DNA from 4 places in the Paeniglutamicibacter sp. NPDC091659 genome. Region 1 is predicted to be linked to each of the others. Evidence: predicted binding sites of a transcription regulator. Region 1 holds the regulator's gene; each other region holds the start of a gene.
The links. The regulator LexA, encoded in region 1, represses DNA repair genes until DNA is damaged. The targets are predictions, from matches to a motif close to TCGAACANNTGTTCGA.

Region 1 (5,393 bases):
AGGGTGCTAAGGCGCTGCAGCGCAGCCTCGAAGGCGTCCCCACGGGCCTGATGGCCCGCGGCCTCAACGAGGAACAGGAAGCCGCGATCAACCAGATCGCCGAGGCGGCACGCGTGGTGCTCTCCGATTCGAAGCCCGAGGCCAACGCGCCCGCGGACGGCGGACGGCAGATGGCACGTTCCCAGGTCATGTACCTGGTCGAGCAATGCACCAAGATGCTTGAAATGACCGAGGAACGGGAAGTCATCTGGGCTTCGCGCCCGGGGCATTTCAGCCCGGGGGAGGGCTACGTCCAGCCGGACGAGTCGAGCCAGCCCACCCTGAATGTCGCGCCCTTGTCGGTTGCCGGCAAGCTGCGCGAAGGGCTCTTCGACGGCCGCACTGTCATCCTGACCAGCGCGACGCTGGCCATCGGCGCGGCTTTCGAACCAGTCGCCGGTGCCTTGGGGCTGGTCGGTGACGGCGCGCCCACCTGGAACGGGGTCGATGTGGGAAGCCCCTTCGACTACCCCAAGCAGGGAATCCTGTATGTGGCCAAGCACTTGCCGAAGCCCGGGCGCCAGATGTCGCAGGAAATGATCGGCGAGATCGAAGACCTCATCAAGGCATCCGGGGGCGGGGCCTTGGCGCTCTTCACCTCGCGCCGAGCGGCGGAGGAAGCGGCCGAGATCCTGCGTTCCCGGCTGGACGTGCCGATCCTGTGCCAGGGGGAATCGAGCATGAAGGCCCTGGTTGACCAGTTCTCTGCCGAACCGGACACTTGCCTGTTCGGCACCATGACACTGTGGCAGGGCGTCGACGTGCCGGGCAATGCATGCCGCCTGGTGATCATTGACAAGATCCCATTCCCGCGGCCCGACGACCCGCTCTCCTCGGCGCGCAGCCGGGATGTCGCCAAGCATGGCGGCAACGGGTTCATGGCGGTGGCTGCGAGCCATGCCGCCGTCAGGTTGGCCCAGGGCGCTGGGCGCTTGATTCGTTCGGTCAACGACCGCGGTGTCGTGGCCGTCCTGGATTCGCGCCTGGCGACGGAACGCTACGGAAGCTTCCTGCGGGCCTCCTTGCCGCCGTTGTGGGCCACCCCGGACAAGCCGACGGTGTTGGCCGCGCTCGAACGGCTCAGCGAAGGCTAGGGGCAGCGCGGCTCACTTGGGAGTCCATGCGTCAAAACGTTAAATGAGTCAGGGGACGGTCGCGATGACCGGCCCCTGACTCGTTGAAATGCCAGTGACGTCCCTAAATGGAGCGCATGACCGAAACGACCTTGCCCATGACCGTTGCCGCGTCACCGAGGATCGGTTCGTAGCGGGAGTTCTGTGGCAGCAGCCAGGTGTGGCCATCGCGCTGGCGGAAGGTCTTGACGGTGGCTTCGTCATCGAGCAGCGCTGCAACTATGTCGCCGTTGACTGCCGTTTGCTGACGTCGCACGACGACCCAGTCGCCATCGCAAATGGCGGCGTCGATCATTGAGTCGCCGCTGACCTTTAGCATGAAAAGTTCGCCATGGCCCACGAGCTGGCGCGGCAGCGCAAACACGTCTTCCACTGCCTGGTCGGCGAGAATCGGGTTGCCGGCGGCGATTCGTCCCACCAGGGGGACCATTGCCGTGTCGGACGAGGTCGTCAGCTCAGAGACGTTCATGCCGTTCGCTGCCTTGAGTTCGGCCTGCCCGGAAACCACTTCAAGTTTCGTGTCGGTCTTGAGCTGCAATGGCAGCAGGATTTCCATGGCGCGCGGACGGCGGGGGTCGCGGCGGATGTAGCCAAGCTTTTCCAGCTGGCTCAACTGATGGGTCACGCTCGAGAGGCTGGCCAGGCCCACCGCGTCACCGATCTCTCGCATGGAAGGCGGGTAGCCGTTGGCACTGACCGAGCGCTGGATTGTTTCGAGAACCTTTTTCTGGCGAATTGTCAGGCTCTTCGCGTCACGTCGAGGGGTTCGTTGTTCGGTCGTCATTCTTTGTGCCTCATCCCGATCGTCGGCGGTTGGCCCGCGCGTTCCGCAATTTGTCGGTGCGGAGTGATGAAGTGAATTCACCGTTCCACATCACTCATGTTAGTGGACGGAAGCGGCGCTTTCAAAGATTTGTTCGAACCGATCTGGACACGTGTCGTTGAAAAGTGCTAGAAATAACTTACGAACTACGAACACATATTCGAAAGACGTGTTCGAACAATAGAAGCTTGTTCGACTCGCGGCCCGCTTGCATCGGCCCGTCGTACTCAAAGGAAAGGCAAAGACATGGCAAACGCTGCTCTCTCGGCCCCGCTCCACCTCGTTCCAGACCCCATCGCTTACCACGCCCCGCAGGAAGCTCCGCTGCGGTTGACTCGCCGGGGGAAATTCGTTTTGATCGCCATGCCGATCTTCCTGGCCAGCGTGGGCGTGCTCATGATTCTGGGCTTGTTCCTGTCGCCGGCCAAGGCCTCGGCCGATGTGCCACTGGGTGTAGAAGCCGTCAGCGTCACCGTCATCGAGGGCGACACCCTTTGGGGTCTGGCTCGCGAGTTCGCGCCCCAGTTGGACCCCCGCGAGGCCGTGCGCCAGATCACCGAGATCAACAACCTTGAGGGAAGCGTCCTGTTCCCGGGAACCGAGATATACGTTCCATCGGCACGGTAACTGCCGCGTTGCTGACGGCGGGTGTGACCCCCGCTTCATTGCGAACCGATTGTTACCCCGTTCCACATTGCTGATTCTGATGCCTTGCACCGAGCGCCCTAGACTTATGGGGTGAATGAACGGCTAAATCGCCTGGCAAAATTGCCCCTGCGAGAGAATCTTCAAGGTCTTGAACCATACGGCGCACCCCAGATCGACGTTCCAATCCAGCTGAACGTCAACGAAAACACCCATCCGCTGCCCGAGGCCGTTCATCGCGCAATCGTCGAAGAGGTATCCGCCGCTGCGCTGGGACTCAACCGCTATCCGGACCGTGAATTCACCGAGTTGCGCGAGCGCCTGGCGGCCTATCTCGGCCACGGCCTGAACGCCGAGAACATCTGGGCGGCAAACGGATCCAACGAAGTGCTCCAACAAATCCTGCAGGCATTCGGCGGACCGGGTCGAACGGTCATGGGATTCCCTCCCACCTATTCGATGTACCCGCTGCTGGCCAGCGGAACCGACACCGCCTACATCGCGGGTGTTCGCTCAGAGGGCTATGCCCTGTCCGCGGCCGACGCCGCGGAACAGGTGCGGGCCGCGGCGCCCAACATCGTTTTCCTTTGCTCACCCAACAACCCGACGGGCACCGCCTTGGGCCTGGACGTCGTCGAAGCGGTCTACGAGGCCGGTGCTGCAAGCAACGCCATCGTCATCGTGGATGAGGCCTACGCCGAATTCGCCCACAACGGGACCCCGTCCGCGTTGTCCCTGTTGCCGGGCCGTGAGCGCTTGATCGTCTCGCGCACCATGTCCAAGGCCTTCGCCCTGGCCGGTGCCAGGGTCGGTTACCTCGCCGCCGCTCCGGAGGTCACCGATGCCATCCGTTTGGTCCGCCTGCCGTACCACCTTTCGGCGGTGACCCAGGCAACGGCCAACGCCGCGCTCAAGCATGTCGAGGCGTTGCTGGCCAACGTCGAGGACATCAAGTCCCAGCGCGATCGGATCGTCAACGAGCTGACCCGCATGGGCTTGAACCCTGCGTCGTCGGACTCGAACTTCGTGTTCTTCGGCGGACTGGAAAACCCCCGGTACATCTGGGAAGGCCTGCTGGAAGCGGGAGTCATCATCCGCGATGTAGGCATCCCGGGCCACCTGCGCGTCACGGCAGGCACCGAAGCCGAAACCACGGCATTCCTGGTCCGCCTGGAAGAGCTGCTCAATCAGGGTCCGCACGGGCACTAACGCTAAACTCATAGGTGCGGGGTTGTGGCCGACACATCCGTGTCCCCATCCCCGTGCTTCACATCCTCGTCTAAACGCCTGATCAAAAGGAATGTGCATGTCTGCCGAAAAACTCACGGGTCGTCGCGCTCGCCTCGAACGCACCACCAGCGAGTCCTCCGTCTTTGTCGAACTCGATTTGGACGGCACCGGCCGCTCCGAAATCAGCACCAGTGTTCCGTTCTACGACCACATGCTGACTGCACTTTCCAAGCATTCGCTGATCGACCTGACGGTCCGCGCCACCGGCGACACCCACATCGACGTGCACCACACCGTCGAGGACGTTGCCATCACCATCGGCGAGGTCCTGCGCACCGCGCTGGGCAACAAGGCAGGCATCCGCCGCTTCGGCGAAGCCACCGTTCCGCTGGACGAGGCACTGGCAAACGCCGTTGTCGACATCTCCGGGCGCCCCTACCTGGTGCACACCGGCGAGCCCGCGGGCCAGGAATACCACCTGATCGGCGGCCACTTCACCGGTTCGCTGACCCGCCACATCTTCGAGGCACTCACCCTGCACGCGCAGATCTGCCTGCACATGACGGTGATCGGCGGCCGGGACCCGCACCACATCGTCGAGGCCCAGTTCAAGGCCTTCGCCCGCGCACTGCGCGAAGCAGTGGAGCCCGATGCCCGCATCGGCAACGCCATCCCTTCCACCAAGGGTGCGCTGTAAATGGCCGAGCGCAAGAAAGTCACGGTTCTTGACTACGGATCCGGCAACGTCCGCTCCGCCGTGCGCGCTCTCGAGGCGGCCGGGGCCGAGGTAACGCTCTCTGCCAAGCCCGACGACATCCTCAACTGCGACGGGCTTTTTGTCCCGGGCGTCGGCGCCTACGCCGCCGTCATGAAGCAGCTCAACGAGGTAGGGGCCATCCGCTGGATCGGACGCCGCATCGCCGGCGGCCGCCCGGTCCTGGGCATCTGCGTCGGACACCAGATCTTCTTTGAAGAGGGCGTCGAACACGGCGTGCGAACCCCGGGCATGGGCGAATGGCCCGGCACCGTGGAACTGCTCAAGGCACCGGTCGTCCCGCACATGGGATGGAACACCGTCACGCCTCCTGAAGGCAGCAAGCTCTTCAAGGGAATCGAAAACGAACGCTTCTACTTCGTGCACTCCTACGCGGTGCAGGAATGGAACTTCGACGTGGCCCAGCCCAAGATGCTCCCGCCGCAGGTGACCTGGTCCGAACACGGGGTCCCCTTCGTGGCAGGCGTGGAAAACGGCCCGCTGTGCGCCCTGCAGTTCCACCCAGAGAAGTCCGGAGAAGCCGGTGCGCAATTGCTGCGCAACTGGTTGGAGACCCTCTAAATGTGGACGATCCTGCTCATGCTGTTGGCCGGGCTTCTGGCCGGCGGCGCAATTTCCCTGCGCCAGCAACGGGCACACGTCTCCTGGATCATCGCCTGCTGGATCATCGCCGGCATGGCCCTGCTCGCCGGATACCTACTGACCTTCTGAGAACCCCGAGCCGGCACCCACGCGGTGCCGGCAGGGC
Region 2 (5,393 bases), on a different contig from region 1:
CACCCTGTCATCATGGGCCGCAAGACCTGGGAATCGTTCCCGGAAAAGTTCCGTCCGCTGCCCGACCGCACCAACATCGTCATCACCCGCGACGCCTCGACCCATGCCGCTCTGAGCGCCGCGGGCGCAACCCCCGTTTCCTCCCCGGAGGAAGCACTCCAGGTTGCGCGCGCCAGCGACGGCGCCGAGGAAATCTGGGTCATCGGCGGCGGGCAAATCTACGCGGCCCTGGCACCGAAGGCCAACCTGGCGATCGTCACCGTCATCAACGACAGCCTGAAGGGCGACACCACCGCCCCGGCACTGGACTCGGCCTGGACCAAGGCCATGAGCGAACCGGACAACGGATGGCTCAAGTCGGCCAACGGCACCGAATACCGCATCGAAGCATGGGAGCGCGGCGCGTGAAGGACAGCCTGAAGGCGCTGAAGACCAACCCCGAGGCACTCTTTGTCCTGGGCTACATGTTCTTCCCGCTCTTTGCCCTGATCTTTGCGGCACTCGGCCTGTTCCTTATCTTGACCGGTTCCAAGATCATGGGCCTGGTCCTGCTGCTCACACTGACCCAGTTCTTTGCGTTCAGCTCACTCTGGGCCGTCGGCGCGCGCAAAAAGCTGCTGGCCGAGGAAGACAAGAAGCCGTAACGCCGGAGTCGCCAGAACACCGCACCATGAAGGACGCCGTGCCCGAGGGATTTTTCCCCTTCGGGTGCGGCGTCCTTCGTTTGCTGACGTGGCATGTCCCGGCAACCCGTGCCCCGGCAACCGCACGGTGGCACCCGTGTGGCGTAACCAACTCCCCAATCGCGGACCCGAACCCTTAAGATGGGACCATGACTTCTTCCGTTGGCTTTGTCGGTTACCGCGGCATGGTTGGCTCTGTTCTGATGCAACGCATGCAGGACGAGGGCGACTTTGCGAATCTCGATCCAGTGTTCTTCTCCACGTCCAATGCGGGCGGCGCGGCCCCCGCATTCGCCGAAGGCGCGCCTGCACTTCAGGATGCCTACGACCTGGACACCCTTGCCAAGCTGCCGATCATCGTCACGGCCCAGGGTGGGGACTACACCAAGGCCGTGCACGGCGACCTGCGCGCACGCGGCTGGGACGGCCTGTGGATCGATGCAGCTTCCACGCTGCGCATGAACGACGACTCGGTCATCGTGCTGGACCCGATCAACCGCAACGTCATCGACGCCTCGCTGGCCTCGGGAACCAAGGACTTCATCGGCGGCAACTGCACGGTTTCGTGCATGCTCATGGGCCTGGGCGGGCTGTTCAAGAACGGCCTGGTCGAGTGGGGAACCGCAATGACCTACCAGGCTGCCTCCGGCGGCGGCGCCCGCCACATGCGCGAACTGCTCACCCAGTTCGGCACGATCAACGGCAACGTCTCAGCGGATCTCGACGACCCGGCTTCGGCGATCCTCGAGATCGATCGCAAGGTCCTTGCCACCCAGCGCGGCGGACTCGACGCTTCCCAGTTCGGCGTGCCGCTGGCCGGTTCGCTGATCCCGTGGATCGACTCGGACCTGGGCAACGGCCAGTCCAAGGAAGAGTGGAAGGCCGGGGTCGAGACCAACAAGATCCTTGGCACCACCGACGCCAACAAGATCATCATGGACGGCCTGTGCGTGCGCATCGGCGCCATGCGCTCGCACTCCCAGGCCCTCACCCTCAAGCTCACCGAGGACCTTTCGGTGGCCGAGATCGAGAAGCTGCTGGCCGAGGACAACGAGTGGGCCAAGGTCGTTCCGAACACCAAGGAAGCCACGGTTGACGCGCTGACCCCGGTTGCCGCATCCGGCACCCTGGACATCCCGGTGGGCCGCATCCGCAAGCTCGAGATGGGCCCGCAGTACATCTCGGCGTTCACCGTCGGCGACCAGCTGCTGTGGGGTGCCGCCGAGCCGCTGCGCCGCATGCTCTCGATCGCGCAGGGACGCCTCTAGTCCCTCGACGGGGTTTCCGAACAAGAATTCATGCCGGGTTCCGGCGGCCTTCCCAGGTTTTGGGAGGTCGCCGGGCCCGGCATTTCTTGTGTGGCCGGTGTGAGCAGAACGAGGGGACAAGTCACCACAGCGCCGAGCCGAACCCATGCGAGGTCATCCATGGCGCCGCAACCGGTAATCGGGCAAAGACTGGCGAACGCCATACTGGATTCCGCATCATGTTTTGTCCGGGGCCTTGTCCCGAAGAACACTTATCCACAGTCCGGCACCGGCTCGCCCACGGCCACGCGCATTCATCCATGCTGGTTCCCATGGGCACCCAGCAGGAACTCACGGGCAGTGTCGTGGCGGCAATCACCGCGGCCCTCGACTCCCCACCGGATCAAGATGACGCCGGCCAGGGGTTGCGCCTACTTGCGATCCTCAAACCCGTCTTCAGGGAACTGCTCGAACGCGCCGCGCACTCCATCGGCCCTTCACAGGTCCGCGCCGCAGTATTCATCGCTCTGACCGAGGACTTCTACCGAATCAGCGGCTACGGACAAATCCTCGCCGCGGCTCGCGCCACCGATGCCAGCCTGCATACAATCACCGAAGAACCTCTGGCGGAGCTGAACCAGATCCTCGCCGACCCCGCCGAATTCCTGGCTGGTGAACGCCGACTCCCGGCGGATGCGACCAACGCTCCGAACCGCAAATCCCTGTACCGCGATGAGGCCGAGTTCCTCAAGACCCAACAGAACCTCACCCATTTCCAGGCCATGCACCGCATGGAAACCGCCACGAATTTGCTCCCCCACACCGGCTACAACGGCAAACCCGTACCGCCAAAATTCCCGCAGCTGGGCAGGGTTTTCCGTGAAGCGACCGCCGATCCCACGGCGATCGCGGGCCTGGCCAGGAAGCTGGAGGGCATGCGTCCTGAAATTGAGCTGCAGCCAAAACCGGAGGCGGTCGCACGGCACTTCGAGGCCGAGCTCGCCAACGCCGTATCTACACGCAACTCCCAGGGAACCAACACGTTGCTCAAGGACCAGGCCAAACGCCTGAATAGCGGGATGGTGGAACGCTGCGAGGACAACGAATCAAGGTTCACCGGTGCCTACTACCTGGGGCACACGCACAAGGGTTACGAGTACAAGATCATCACCAATGCCGAAGGCCACGAACTACTTGCCACCGCCGCCGATCTCCTGAACAACCCTAAAACCCAGGCCGGCACTCGTCCCGTTCCTTCCGCGGAGCCCGCCACCCCGCGACTGCCCATCCCGGAATGGGCAGTCGACCCCAGCACGCCGATCGACCAACGCCCACTGTCCGGGCTTGAAGACCTCTCCGGCTCCATGCCCAGCATTGGCAATCAGTCGGATCCGGGCATCGAGGTCCTGCCCGGGGAGACTCTCGACCAGGCCTATTTCCGGCAGCGCGCCGTGCGCCTGCACCAGTTGCTGATCGATTCACTCCGCATCGCCACCGGTTCCGATACAACCACCGGCACAGCCAACGCCGAGGACACCGGCGAGCAAATGCCGATGAGGCCGCACTTCACCCTCGCTGTCACCATAGACTTCCAGACCCTGCGCGGCGAACTGGAAAACGCGGGGGTCACCGACCACGGCGAGGACATCTCGGCATCCAATTGCCGGCGCATCGCCTGCAATGCGGGAATCATCCCGATTGTGCTCAACGGCGACCGGGTTCCCTTGGAGCTTGGCAGGACCAGACGGTATTTCAATCGTGCCCAGCGCCGTGCCATCGCAGTGAGGGACAAGGGATGCTGCAATCCGGGGTGCTCGATGCCGGTGAACCGGACCGAGGCGCACCACCTCGACGAGTGGAACGCCGGAGGCAGGACCGATGTATCCCGCGGCTGCCTTTTGTGCGTACGATGCCATGTGGCCCACCACGCCGGGCACTTCCGCGTCGTGATGCTCAAGGGGCTGCCCCACGTCATCCAGCCGAAATCTGTAGACCCGTTGCAGATACCCAGGCGCAACTGGATCTTCCACCCCGCCGCCCAACCGCTGGCCGCTTGAACACCCCCTGCCGCTTGGTGCCACCCCGCGCGTTGGATGAGATTGCACCTTGCAACCCATGCAAACCACAGAACTATCCGGCGCGGAAATCCAGGTACCCGGCCATGGAAGAGTTCATGCGATGCATATGGCTTGCGGACGTCTGCGCGAAAGGCACCGCCACGGCAGAACGTTCCTTGCCCGTGGTCTCCACCTGCCAGGTGCCGACGGTTTGCCCGCCGCTGACCAGAGTCCGGCGGAAGACGCCGTTACCGCCCGGGGCGATGGCGTCCGAATGCTCCGGGGCGAGCGTGGCCGTGCGGTCCTTGTAGCCGAGCAGGAACTCGTCGAACCCCGGCAATGCGAGCACGCTGCGCGCCCCGGGGGCGTCGTCCCACAGCGCATCGATTTCCGGCGCAAGATGGTAGACGCTGCCGCCGAGTTCGCGGGTGGCCAGCTGGTCGCCCATGGTCTTCAGCGCGGCACGCACGGGCGTCAGCCCGAGGCCAAGCCACCAGGCGCAGTCGGCAACCGTCGCCGGCCCGTGCGAACGGAAATAGCGCAGGACAATCTCCCGCACGGCATCCTCGGGGTCCATGGCGGTTGCTTCGGGGCCGGCCCCGGGCGACCATTGGCTGCTGTCCATGAACAGCTGGCGGGTGCCCGATCCAGGTTCCATCCGACCCTGCACCAGTTCGCCGCTGAGGCTCAGGGCGACCAGCAGGTGGTAGCCGCGCTGGCCGGAAACATCCGACCCGGCGGCGGACATTGCTTCCATCAATGCGGACCGGCTGGCTCCGGCGGTCGCGCAGCGTTCCACGACCACCGGCAGCAGGGATTCGAGTTCCGCCTCCGTGATGTTTTCCCGCCGCCAGGTTGCGGCGGCCTGTGCCCGCATGCGCGGCGCGGTGACACCCAGCAACGGACGGAGCATTTTCGGATCCAGGAACATGAGCGTGCCGCGGGCTCCCCAGGAACGGACCACGCCGCCGGATTCGAGGGCCGCATGGACCTGGGCCAGGGTGCTGCCGGGAAGCCGGACGCCCAGCGCCCAGCAGGCCTGCACCAGGTCCTGGGCCTGCATCATGCCCATGCGCCGGACCACGTCGGCCGGGGTGCGCGCGGGCTCGGAGCCTGCCGGGATCCCGGGCAGCAGGCCCTGTGCGGCCAGTCGCAGCCGTGCCAGACGGAGCCTGTCGCTGCTTGCCATCGGGGCGGGTGCTGTAGCCATGGGGTCGGGCTCCCGGGTTGTTGGAGGTTGCAGCCGTTAGAGGCTGCAGCCGATCAGCAGCGGTTCGTTGTGCAGTTCGATGCCGAAGCGTTCCTTGACGCCGGCGCGCACGGCCCGGGCGATGGCCAGGATGTCATCGCTGCCCGCTCCCCCGCGGTTGGTGATCGCGAGCGTGTGCTTGGTGGACAGCGAGGCG
Region 3 (5,393 bases), on a different contig from region 1:
GGTGGAGAAAAGCAACGGGCCGCAACGCTGCTGCGCCTCGTGGAAGAACGTGGCATCCACGCAACCGGTGCCGTCGTCGACCGAGATGAAGACCACGCGCCGGCCGCCGCGCATGGGCGGGGTCTGCGTGGCGACCCGGACCCCCGCCACCAGGACCTCGGTGCCGTTGCGCATCGCCAGCAGGTCCTCGGCGCGCGAGACGCCCAGCGAGTCCAGCAGCGGGGCGTGGGATTCCATCAGGTGCGCGCTGACATCGAGGCTCAGCAGATCCAGCTCGGTGCGCACCAGCTCGTCCAGCGGGGTTTCCGCCGCACCGATGGCCATGCCGGCGAGGTCCAGGTCGCCCATCGGCAGGGCGAGCTGCCCGGGAATCGGGCGGTAGCGCTGCGGCAAAGGCTTGTGCACCCCGCCGCGCAGGTGGGCGACCAGGTCCGCGCGGTTTCCCCGGCCGGCCGTGCGCTGCAGCGAGTCGAAGGCTCCCAGGGCGGCGAAGTGGTTCAGCGAGGTGCGGGTGAGCCCCGAGCGGTCGCGCACATCGGCGATCGACTCGTAGGGCTGGCCGGCGACGACCCTCTTGACCTCGCGCTCCGAGACCCCGCGGATCCCGCGCAGGGACAGCCTGATCCCGAAGCGCCCGGGCAGCATGGCGCCGACGGCCCGGGGAACCACCGGCAGCTGCGCCGGCGGCAGCAGCCCCTCCAGCTTTTCCACCCGGTAGCCGTCCGCCGAGCGGTTGATGTCCAGCGGCAGGATCTTGATCCCCATGCGCCGAGCCTCGGCCACCAGCAGTCGCTTGGGGTACATGCCGGGGTCGTGTTCCCAGATCCCGGCGAGGAACGCCTCCGGGTGGTGGGCCTTAAGCCAGGCCGACTGGTAGGTGGGCACGGCAAAGGCCGCCCCGTGGGCCTTGCAGAACCCGAAGGAGCCGAAGGCCGCCAGCGTCTGCCAGACCTCGTCGATGACGTCCAGCGGGTAGCCGAGGCCCTGGGCGGTCGAACGGAAGAAGGCCTCGACCCGGGGCTCCGATGCGCTTCCCAGGAGGCGGCGGTAGACATCGGCCTTGGCCAGCCCGCAACCGGTCATCGTGTCGAAGATCCGCAGCACCTGTTCATGGAAGACGGTGACCCCGTGGGTCTCGGCGAGCGCGGGTCTCAGGTTCGGGTGGGGATATTTCTCGGGTGCGAATCCGTGGCGGTTTTCCAGGTAGGGCTTGACCATGTTGGATTTCATGGGTCCGGGTCGGAAGAGGGAGATGTCGATGATGAGGTCGTTGAAGTCGCGGGGGGCGAGTTTGCCGATGAGTTCGCGTTGTCCGGGTGATTCGATCTGGAAGCAGCCGAGCGTGTGTGTGGAACGGATGAGTTCGAAGGTGGGTTTGTCGTCGAGCGGGACGAGGGCCAGGTCGATGGTTCCGTTGGGTTTGATGTAGGCGGGGATTTCCCCGGGGTGTTTGCCTTGGTGTCCCCCCGCCTTGGCGACTGTCTGTGCGTCCGGGTGGATGCGCTGGATTTCGGCGAGCGCGTAGGTGATGGCCGATTGCATGCGCACCCCCAGGACGTCGAGCTTGAGCAGTCCCATGGGGTCCATGTCGTGTTTGTCGTATTGGCTCATGGGGAGGTTTAGTCCGCTGGGTTGGACAGGGGTTCTGTCCAGGAGCGTGTTGTTGGAGAGGATGACTCCGCAGGGGTGCATGGAGATGTGTCTGGGTAGCCGGTCGAGGCGTTCGGTGAGGTCCACGAGGAGGTCGAGTTGTTTTTCGGTGCCGAGCCGGTCGGCGAAGGGTGCGAGTTCGGGTTTCTCGTTCAGGGCGTCGCGGAAGGATGAAGCGGAGAAGCGCCAGAGTTGCTTGGCGATGACGTCTATGTCTTCTTCCTCCATGCCGAGGGCCATACCCGCGTCGCGTACAGCTCCCCTGGCGCGGTAGCCGTTTTGCATGCTCATGAGGCTGACTCGGTCGGCGCCGAAGCGGGTGAAGATTTTTTGGTAGATGTTGTGGCGTTGGGCGGATTCGACGTCTATGTCTATGTCCGGCAGGGTGGCTCTCTCGCGGGAGAGGAAGCGCTCGAAGAGCAGGTCGTGGGTGAGGGGGTTTACCTGGCTGATGCCGGTGAGGTAGTTGACCAGTGAGGAGGCGCCGGAGCCTCGTGCGGCGGAGCGTATGCCCATGCGGGTGATCATGTCGCTGACTTCCGCGACGGTGAGGAAGTAGGGGGCGAAGCCGAGGTCTGCGATGGTGCTTAGTTCCTCCCCCAGGCGTTGGCGCATCAGGGGGTTGTTCCCCTCCCCGGGGATGAGCCTGTTGATGCCGGATTCCGCGCGTGCGGCGAGTTCCCGGTTGGGTTCGCCGGTGATGCCGATGATGTGGGCTTCGGGCACTACGGGTATTCCCCATCCCGTGTCGCTGACGGGGTCGAGGCGTGCCCAGTCGGCGAGCGCGGAGGTGTTGCGCAGGAGCGTTGTCCCTATCCGGGGGCTTGTTGCCTCGCGGGCGATTTCCGCGGCGAGGTGGCGCATGTGCCCGGCGGTCTTGAGCCAGCCTTGTCCGTTGGGTTGGATGTCGTTGAGGGTTTCGAGGGAGGTGAGGGCGCGTGCGGAGTCCAGGACGTCTGCCGTTGCCGCGCCGTCGGGTTCGGTGTATCTGACGGCGTTGGTGAGGATGGGGGCGATGTTTGCCGTTTCTGCGCAGCGGAGCAGGCGGATGGCGTGTGCGGTACTGAGCCGTTCCCCGGGGTTGTTCAGGTGGGTGACGATCTCTACCCGTAGTGTTCTCTCCCCCAGGAGTGTGCGCCATCGGTGGATGAGGGTGCGGGCCTGGTCGTAGTGGTGGTGTTGGGTTGCCAGGCCCACGTCGGAGTTTGGTCCCAGCAGGATGGTGAGCAGTGGTTCCCCCGTGGGATCGAGGGCGTGGGTTGCCAGTTCCCCGGGGGTGATGCCCAGGTGTTGTTTGCGTATCCCGTCGGGTGTTGTTGGTTGGTGTGCGGCGGAGACCAGACGGCAGAGGGCCTTGTAGCCGGCTCCGTTGCTGTGCCCCTTGGCCAGGATGATGATTCGCCCGGAGATGCGCAGGGGGTTGCGGGTCTTGCCGTCGTTTGCCTGTCGTGTGGGTACGAGGGTTGCGAGGTCCACCCCCAGGATGGGGTCCATCCCGTGTTTGATGCAGGCATTGAGGTGTTTGATGCTTCCGTAGAGTCCGTCGCGGTCAGTGATGGCCAGTGCGTCGGCGCCGTCGGCGAGCGCCGCCTGGACGAGGTCCTCGGGCCAGGAGACTCCGTAGTGTGCGCTGAAGGCGGATGCCACGTGCAGGTGGGTGAAGCCCATGGGTATGTTCGCCTCTCCTTCGCAGCGCCCCTTTCGTTTGCCAGGTGCGGGTTTGAAGGTTTTTGTCGCTTCGGTGTGGGAGCAACGTGGGCCGTCCGCCGCGCAGGGGGTAGAGCCATCATATTAGAACACACGTTCTAATCAAGTTGCATTGGAACGCATCTACCACCCGCGCACATTCACATCGGTTCGGTTCGGACGATGAGCAGGGATTATGTGGTTTACATGAGATGGCGCACCCACGCCGGCCTATCCGCCGAACAGGCCTATCCGGAGTGCTCGAGCTTGTCGAGCGCCACGAGGTAGGCCTCGTTGTAGCTGGGGAATTGCGGAACCTGGTCACGCAGGACCGAAAGCGGGATCTGTGCCCTAATGGCGAGGGCCGCTTGGTGGATCCATTCGCTGGCTTGCGGCGCCACGACCCAGGCGCCAATCATGACCTGTCGCCGCCGGTCGATCAGGATGCCCAGGTCTCCTCGCGGGTCTTGTTCGTAGGTCCACGGCCGGGCAATGGCCTCAGGCAGGTTCACGCTGACGGCTTCGGTCTCAAGGTCGATCAGGTCTGCCTGTACCTGAGTGAGTCCGACCGATGCGATTTCCGGGTTTGCGAACACCACCCGAGGGATCCCCCCGTAACCGGCGCGTCGCTCCTTCCCCAGGATGCAATCTGCAACGATGCGTCCTTGGTATTTGGCGACATGCGTAAAGGGCATGATTCCGGTGACATCCCCCGCCGCCCAAAGGCCTTCAGCGGACCAGCAATGCTCGTCCACCTGCATGTACCCCTTGTCATCCAGGAGACCTCCGGCGCGAGGGATGCCCAACCCTTCGGTGCGCGGGGTCCGTCCCGTGGCGAAAACAACGGCGTCAACGGTGAGCTCGCTTCCGTCACCCAACGCCAGCACGCTTCTCCCGCCATCGGCCCGCCCGCTTGCAATCGAGCGGTTCATGCGCACGTTTACCCCGGCATCGCGCAAGTAGGTTTCGGCGAGCGCGGAGACCTCGGGTTCCTCGCGGCCCAGCAGGCGCTGGCTCCTGTTGAGCAGCGTGACGTCCACGCCGAATCCGGCCAGGAATGTCGCGGTTTCCAGCGCGACGGCGCTTCCGCCGACAATGGCCACCGATTGCGGCAGCTCCGCGAGCGTGTACACCTCACGGTTGCCCCATGCGGTGATTTGCTCGGACCCGGGGAAGGAGGGGAAGACCGGCGCGGTTCCGGTGGCGACGATGATGTGGTCGGCCAAGTATTCCCGGCCGTCAGCCTGGATGCGGCCCGGTCCCGCGATGCCTGCCCGCGCGCGGACCACCCGTGCGCCGCGCTGCCGGTAGCCTTCGGCCTGGACACTGTCATCCAGGTGCCTGACCATGTAGTCGCGGTAGTCCCGCACCTGCTGCCAGTTGAGCGCGAAGGGCAGGGTCCCGGCGGCGCGCCCGGCTTCGGCCCGAAGCTCCGGCCCCCGCAACACCGTCTTGGAGGGAACGCAGGCCCAGTAGGCGCATTCGCCCCCGATGAGTTCCGTTTCAAAAACCACAATCTTCTTGCCCGCGGTGATCAGCCTGTCGGCGGCAACCTCCCCGCCGGGGCCCATGCCGATGATGGCTACATCGAATATTTCCTGCACAAGACCACCCCTGCGTCCACAAATCCGCCATGCAATGCCTAGCCTTCAGCCTTGCACTTGCCCCGGCGAACAGCCAGAGAACGGGGCTAAGCACTTTCCCCGCAGGCGTCGTGGATCTTGATGATTCGCCATCTTCCGGTCCCGACCTGGCGGGAGACCTCAAAGGTACGTAGGGGGCCAACCCCGGCGAGCCTGACTTGCAGCCGCCAGACCTCGTAGTCGACAAGCCCCGGGCCGCGTCCGCGTTCGGCCCGCAATTCCTCTTTCCACCAGTTGCGTCGCTGGAACCAACGCACCGGCTCGGCGGCCAGCTTATATTCCCGCCCTTGCCAACGCATGCGGATCGGAACCCCCGCCAGTGTGCAGTCGACCTCGATCGACTGGGTAAAAATTCCCACGCCCCCACCTCTCACTCGCCCCACACCCACCAAACGGCGCCGCCCCCGGGCCCGT
Region 4 (5,393 bases), on a different contig from region 1:
AGCAGTACGTCGATGCCGGCAAGCTGCGCATCGAGTACCGGGACATCATGTTCTTCGGCGAAAACTCACGCCAGAGCGCCGAGCTGGCAGTCGCCGCTGGAAAGCAGGGCAAGTACCAGGAATTCCACGACGCAATCTTTGCCGACGGCTCCACCGCCAAGAACGCTGACTTCTCCGCCGAGGGCATCAAGGAACTCGCCAAGAAGATCGGTGTGGACCACAAGCAACTGGTGGCCGATGCCGCATCAGAGGAAACCTCCGCGTTGGTGCAAAAGAACCACGACGAGGCCAAGGACCTTGGCGTCACGGGAACCCCGACGTTCATCATCAACGGAACCCCGGTCGTCGGGGCCCAGCCGCTCGAGGTCTTCGTCCAGGCCATCGACGCCGAGCTCGCCGGTTAACCGGAAGGCCCAACACACATGGAAGTCGGGTTCGCCTACGCCGTCATCGGCGGAATGCTCGGGGTGTTCAGCCCCTGCAACGCACTGCTGCTGCCGGCCTTCTTTGCCAACATCGCCGCGTCGCGTGCCAAGTTGCTGAGCCTCGGCGCGGTCTTCCTGGCCGGGCTGCTCATCACCCTGGTGCCGCTGGGGCTGGGACTGGGCTGGCTGGGCGGAATGCTAAGCATCGATCGCGGCGTCCTGCTGACCGGTGCCGGATGGGTGCTGATCGTTTTGGGCCTGGTCACGGCGTTGGGTGGCGGGTTCGATTTTTCCCGGTTCATACCGGGCGGCAGGCCAGCGCCGGCGGCCGGATCCTTGGTTGGGACGTTTGCGCTGGGCGCGGTTTCGGGCGTGGCAGGGTTCTGCACCGGACCGGTGCTCGGTGCGATCCTGACACTCGCGCTGACCTCCGCAAGCCCTGCCCGCGGCGGCCTGCTGCTGGGGCTCTACGGGGTGGGAATGGTCATCCCGATCCTTCTCATCGCCTTGTTGATTCGCAAGACCGGGCATGGATCCGTGCGCTGGATGCGTGGCCGCAGGTTCTCCGTCGGGCCGCTGAAGTTCCACACCACCTCGCTGCTCATCGGTGCGGTGACCCTTGTGGTTGGTTGGCTCATGATCTTCACCAACGGCATGGCTTCGATCCCCGAGCTGCTGCCCTCAAGCTGGATCTCGTTCCTGGAAAACTCGGGCCGATGGCTTGATTCGGTGGTTCCGTCCTGGGTGTGGACGCTGCTTGTTGGCGTCCTGCTTCTGGTCTGGTGGCTGCGCGCCGCGATTCGCAGAACCAACGGCCCCAACGAGGCCGCTGACGAAACCCCTGCTATTTCAACAGAGAACGCACAGCGCTAGCGCTGAGAGATAACGCCTCCCTACCCTCACTGCTAGGCTAATGGCCGAATCTTTGTTCTAGGAGGTGTGTGCGTTGTTCGGGATCAATCTGCCGCAACCTCCCACGCCTGGCCCCGAGTCGCAGGGCCCCGTCGGCGCCGTTGAAGCGATGGGATTTCCTTCGCCGGCCCGCGACTACTACAACGGCGGAATCGACCTGAACAGGTTGCTGATTCGCGACCGCACTTCGACATTCCTCATGCGCGTCTCGGGGAACTCCATGGCTTCGGCGGGCATCGCCCACGGGGACGAGGTCATCGTCGACCGTTCGTTGACCCCGAAGGACGGATCGGTTGTCATCGCGGTGCAGGAGGGTGATCTCGTCATCCGCCGTTTGGTCCTTCACCAAGGGGCCATGGTGCTTTGCAGCGACGAACAATCAGCGGCCGAAGCCGGTGCCATCCTTGAGGAAACGAGCATCTGGGGCGTTGTGACCCGTTGCCTGCACCACGTCTAAATTAGGTGCCACGTCAGGCAACGTTTGCCCTGTCCTCTGGCGGCACCTGGGAGCGATGTTCCCCGTCGATATGTCCGCGCGTTCGGGGGCACGGCCAGCGCGGGGCAACGCGACCCCGAGTCGTCGTTCCGATGCGAGGGATCGGTCAACGGGCCAGAACAAATCACGTCAAGCCGTAGCTCGCGTGGGTCGGTATCGCAGGGCGACCGCCCCCGACCGGAACTCACGGCAGTCCACGAGCTCGAGCTGGATGCGCTCGCGCAGACCGGCGAGCAACGTCGGCCCGTGTCCGGCAAGGACCGGCTGCACAAGGAACTCGTACTCGTCGATCAAACCCAGATCTGCCAACGCCAAGGGGAGCGTCACACCACCGACCCACAGGCCCTCGCCTGACTCCTGCTTGAGCCGCTGAACCGCTTGCCCCAAGTCGCCTCGCACCAGCTCGGCATTCCAATCGACCCCGCTCAGCGTGCTCGACACGACGTACTTCTTCGCCCGGTCGATGGTCTCGGCGAACGGGATCTGCCACTCATCCATCCAGTCAGGCCACGTGCCCGTGGCCGGCTTCCGCCACGCCGACGCCATCATCTCGTAGGTCACCCGGCCGAATAGCAGGGCATCGGCTCGCTCCATCTCAGCGGTCCAGTAGCGCATCGACTCCTCGTCCGGGGGGAGCCCTGCCTCGTGATGGCAGCAGCCGTCGAGCGTGACGTTGATCGAATATCGAAGTGGTCTCATCTCGTTGCTCTCCCTTGATGCGCGCCCCGCGTTCACCGGACCGTACTCAGACGACTGCCGGCCCCATTTCTCATCGGCCCCGATCGCACCTACTTTAACGCCGTCGTGATGCGAACCAGGCCGCAGACCATCCGCGCTCTGCCCTTGCCCGACTGCAGAGCATCACGCAGATCGCTGAAGACAAGAAATGGTGCATTTGATCAGCGATCGTATGAATAGATGCAGCACATGTCAATCGCAACGCTGACCGCCTTGTCAATACGCCGAAGCCGCGAGCCTGCCCCTCCATGATCGTTTCGAGCAAGCCACAGTTCAATCTGTTGCATGACGCATTTTCTGCAACTGGCCACGTTTGAAGGTGTCTCGGCCTACCATTCAGTTTCCGCGTGGGAGGGTCCGGCACAACAGGTAATAACAGTGCCTCCCACCTCCGCAGACAGGGGCGTAGCGTTGCCGGCATGACAACCACGAACCTAGTCCTGAACAACGGTGTCACCATGCCCGCAGTGGGCCTCGGTGTATTCCAAACACCTCCCGAGGAGACCACAACCGCCGTGGCCGAAGCGCTGCGCATCGGATACCGGCACATCGACACTGCCGCCGCATATCTCAACGAACGCGAGGTGGGCCAAGGGATCCGCGAGTCGGGGGTGCCCCGCGACGAGGTCTTTGTCGAAACCAAGATCTGGGTCACCGACTACGGGTACGACGAAACCCTCCACGCCTTCGAGAAGTCCTCCGCGAAGCTGGGCATCGACCAGATCGACCTGCTGATCCTGCACCAGGCGGTTCCCACGTCCTTCGATCGAACGATCGCCGCGTACAAGGCGCTGGAGAAGCTGTACGCGGATGGCAAGGTCCGAGCCATCGGGGTCAGTAACTTCATGGTCGAGCACCTCACACGGTTGCTTGAGGCCACGGAAGTGGTACCGGCGGTCAACCAGATCGAGATGCACCCGTACTTCCAGCAGCGCGACGTTGTTGCACTTGACGCAGCCCACGGCATCCTTACCCAGGCGTGGTCGCCCATCGGCGGCATCACGTTTTACCGGGACGGCGAGAAGAGCACCCTCCAGGACGAGACCCTGCTCAGGATCGCGAAGAACCACGGCAAGTCTGCCGCCCAGGTGATGCTCCGGTGGCACCTGCAGCAGGGGCGCTCTGCCATCCCGAAGTCCACGCGGCCGGAGCGCATCGCCGAGAACTTCAACGTGTTCGATTTCGAGCTGGCTCCCGACGAGCTAGAGGCCATTGATGCACTCGACACGGGAGTGCGCGGCGGGCCCGAACCGGAACTGATCACGTCCGATGGATTCGGGCGCGTGATTCCCGAGGCCTGACCCGCCACGGATGATTCAGTGCGGTCCACGCTTTCTTCCTCCCGCGAAGCTGGGGCAGAATGGCCGGATGATCACGGAACATGCATTGCTCCCAGTCAGGCCCGGCATGGAGGGCGAATTCGAGATTGCCTTCGGCACGGCAAAGTCGATCATTTCGTCCATGCCGGGCTTTCAGGGCCTCACGCTTTCACGCTCCCTGGAAAGCCCGTCAACGTACCTGCTGTTGGTTGAATGGCGAACCCTGGAAGACCACACGGAGGGGTTTCGCGGCTCTGCGAAATACCAGGAATGGCGCGGACTGCTGCACCATTTCTATTCGCCGTTCCCGACCGTGGAGCACTACGAAGAAGTCTTTGCCGTGCCGGGTCTGCCGGAATAACTCGCCGCCATCGCCGAATTTCTCGGTGGCTTCGTTCCGGGATCCGTCATGGCATCCGATCCGGCCTGGCCATTGCGGATGCCGCACCGTCGGAGTCCGGTCTTGCCGGATCCGAACGGAACGCCAACAGGTTCTGTGAACCGCTACTTGTGTCTAGCCCCGTTGCGCAGCCGGTGCAAGACTACGAACAGCAGCGTGGGATGTCAGCGGCACGCCGGAGGAACGCGAAAGGGGCATGCGGGATGCGCTACATCAGGGGCCTGAACACCATCGGGGCAACGGACATCGACCTGGCAGGAGGAAAGGCAGCGAACCTCGGTGAACTGGTCACGGCCGGTTTCCCTGTGCCAGGCGGGTGCGTGCTCACCACCGATGCCTACCGGGTCTTCGTTGCCGCCAACGGGCTGGAGGAACGGATCCTGGAGCTTGCCACTGCCCCTTCGGAGGAAGGCTTGGACGCCGCCGGTTCCATTGCCGCGTTGTTCACCGCCGGGGTGATCCCCGTGGACATGGCCTGGGAACTCAGCGAGGCCTACAAGGCCTTGGGTGCCGGAAACGGCGCCGGCGTGCCTGTCGCGGTCAGGTCCTCCGCCACGGCCGAGGACCTGGCGGAGGCCAGCTTCGCGGGGCAGCAGGAAACCTACCTGAATGTCATCGGGGCCGATGACCTGCTAGACGCCGTCCGCGAATGCTGGGCCTCGCTGTGGACCGAACGGGCCATGGCCTACCGGACCCGGGCGGGCATCGCGCCGCGGGACGTCGCGCTGGCCGTGGTCATCCAGGAAATGGTCGACGCCGATGCCGCGGGGGTCATGTTCACGGCCAACCCCGCCACCGGAAACCGGGACGAAGTCGTCATCGGTGCGGCCTGGGGACTCGGCGAATCGGTGGTCGGGGGCATGGTGAGCACCGACGACATCGTCGTCGACGGCGGGACCCTGAAGGTGCTCTCCAGCAGCATCGCCTCCAAGGACACCATGACCGTGAACGCGGGGAACCGGACCGGCCAAACCGCGGTGCCCGAAGGCCTGCGCCACAAGGCCGTGCTGGAAACCGGGGAGGCGCAACGCCTGGCCACCCTGGGACTCAGGATCGCGCGGCACTTCGGTGTCCCGCAGGACATCGAGTGGGCCCGGTCAGGA

Region 2: a site for LexA is predicted at 1,968-1,983, ahead of ACIQLF_RS12835 (DUF222 domain-containing protein). Genes of this name have one in related genera too.
Region 3: a site for LexA is predicted at 3,443-3,458, ahead of ACIQLF_RS05130 (DNA polymerase III subunit alpha). Genes of this name have one in related genera too.
Region 4: a site for LexA is predicted at 1,343-1,358, ahead of ACIQLF_RS08410 (LexA family protein). Genes of this name have one in related genera too.

The regions. Positions count from the first base shown of each region.
Region 1 covers NZ_JBIVTO010000013.1:51,972-57,364, reverse strand. The annotation lists gene ACIQLF_RS19175 (ATP-dependent DNA helicase) at 1-1,133, shown strand, start outside; gene lexA (transcriptional repressor LexA) at 1,237-1,956, opposite strand; gene ACIQLF_RS19165 (LysM peptidoglycan-binding domain-containing protein) at 2,242-2,622, shown strand; gene ACIQLF_RS19160 (histidinol-phosphate transaminase) at 2,734-3,849, shown strand; gene hisB (imidazoleglycerol-phosphate dehydratase HisB) at 3,947-4,567, shown strand; gene hisH (imidazole glycerol phosphate synthase subunit HisH) at 4,568-5,206, shown strand; gene ACIQLF_RS19145 (hypothetical protein) at 5,207-5,356, shown strand.
Region 2 covers NZ_JBIVTO010000006.1:173,690-179,082, forward strand. The annotation lists gene ACIQLF_RS12820 (dihydrofolate reductase) at 1-408, shown strand, start outside; gene ACIQLF_RS12825 (NF038396 family protein) at 405-644, shown strand; gene asd (aspartate-semialdehyde dehydrogenase) at 833-1,951, shown strand; gene ACIQLF_RS12835 (DUF222 domain-containing protein) at 2,263-3,987, shown strand; gene ACIQLF_RS12840 (winged helix DNA-binding domain-containing protein) at 4,061-5,197, opposite strand; gene ACIQLF_RS12845 (UDP-N-acetylmuramate dehydrogenase) at 5,234-5,393, opposite strand, start outside.
Region 3 covers NZ_JBIVTO010000002.1:43,883-49,275, reverse strand. The annotation lists gene ACIQLF_RS05130 (DNA polymerase III subunit alpha) at 1-3,318, opposite strand, end outside; gene ACIQLF_RS05125 (dihydrolipoyl dehydrogenase family protein) at 3,585-4,940, opposite strand; gene ACIQLF_RS05120 (hypothetical protein) at 5,027-5,338, opposite strand.
Region 4 covers NZ_JBIVTO010000003.1:188,886-194,278, forward strand. The annotation lists gene ACIQLF_RS08400 (DsbA family protein) at 1-404, shown strand, start outside; gene ACIQLF_RS08405 (cytochrome c biogenesis CcdA family protein) at 423-1,298, shown strand; gene ACIQLF_RS08410 (LexA family protein) at 1,447-1,794, shown strand; gene ACIQLF_RS08415 (dihydrofolate reductase family protein) at 1,963-2,532, opposite strand; gene ACIQLF_RS08420 (aldo/keto reductase) at 2,991-3,872, shown strand; gene ACIQLF_RS08425 (antibiotic biosynthesis monooxygenase family protein) at 3,940-4,251, shown strand; gene ACIQLF_RS08430 (PEP/pyruvate-binding domain-containing protein) at 4,494-5,393, shown strand, end outside.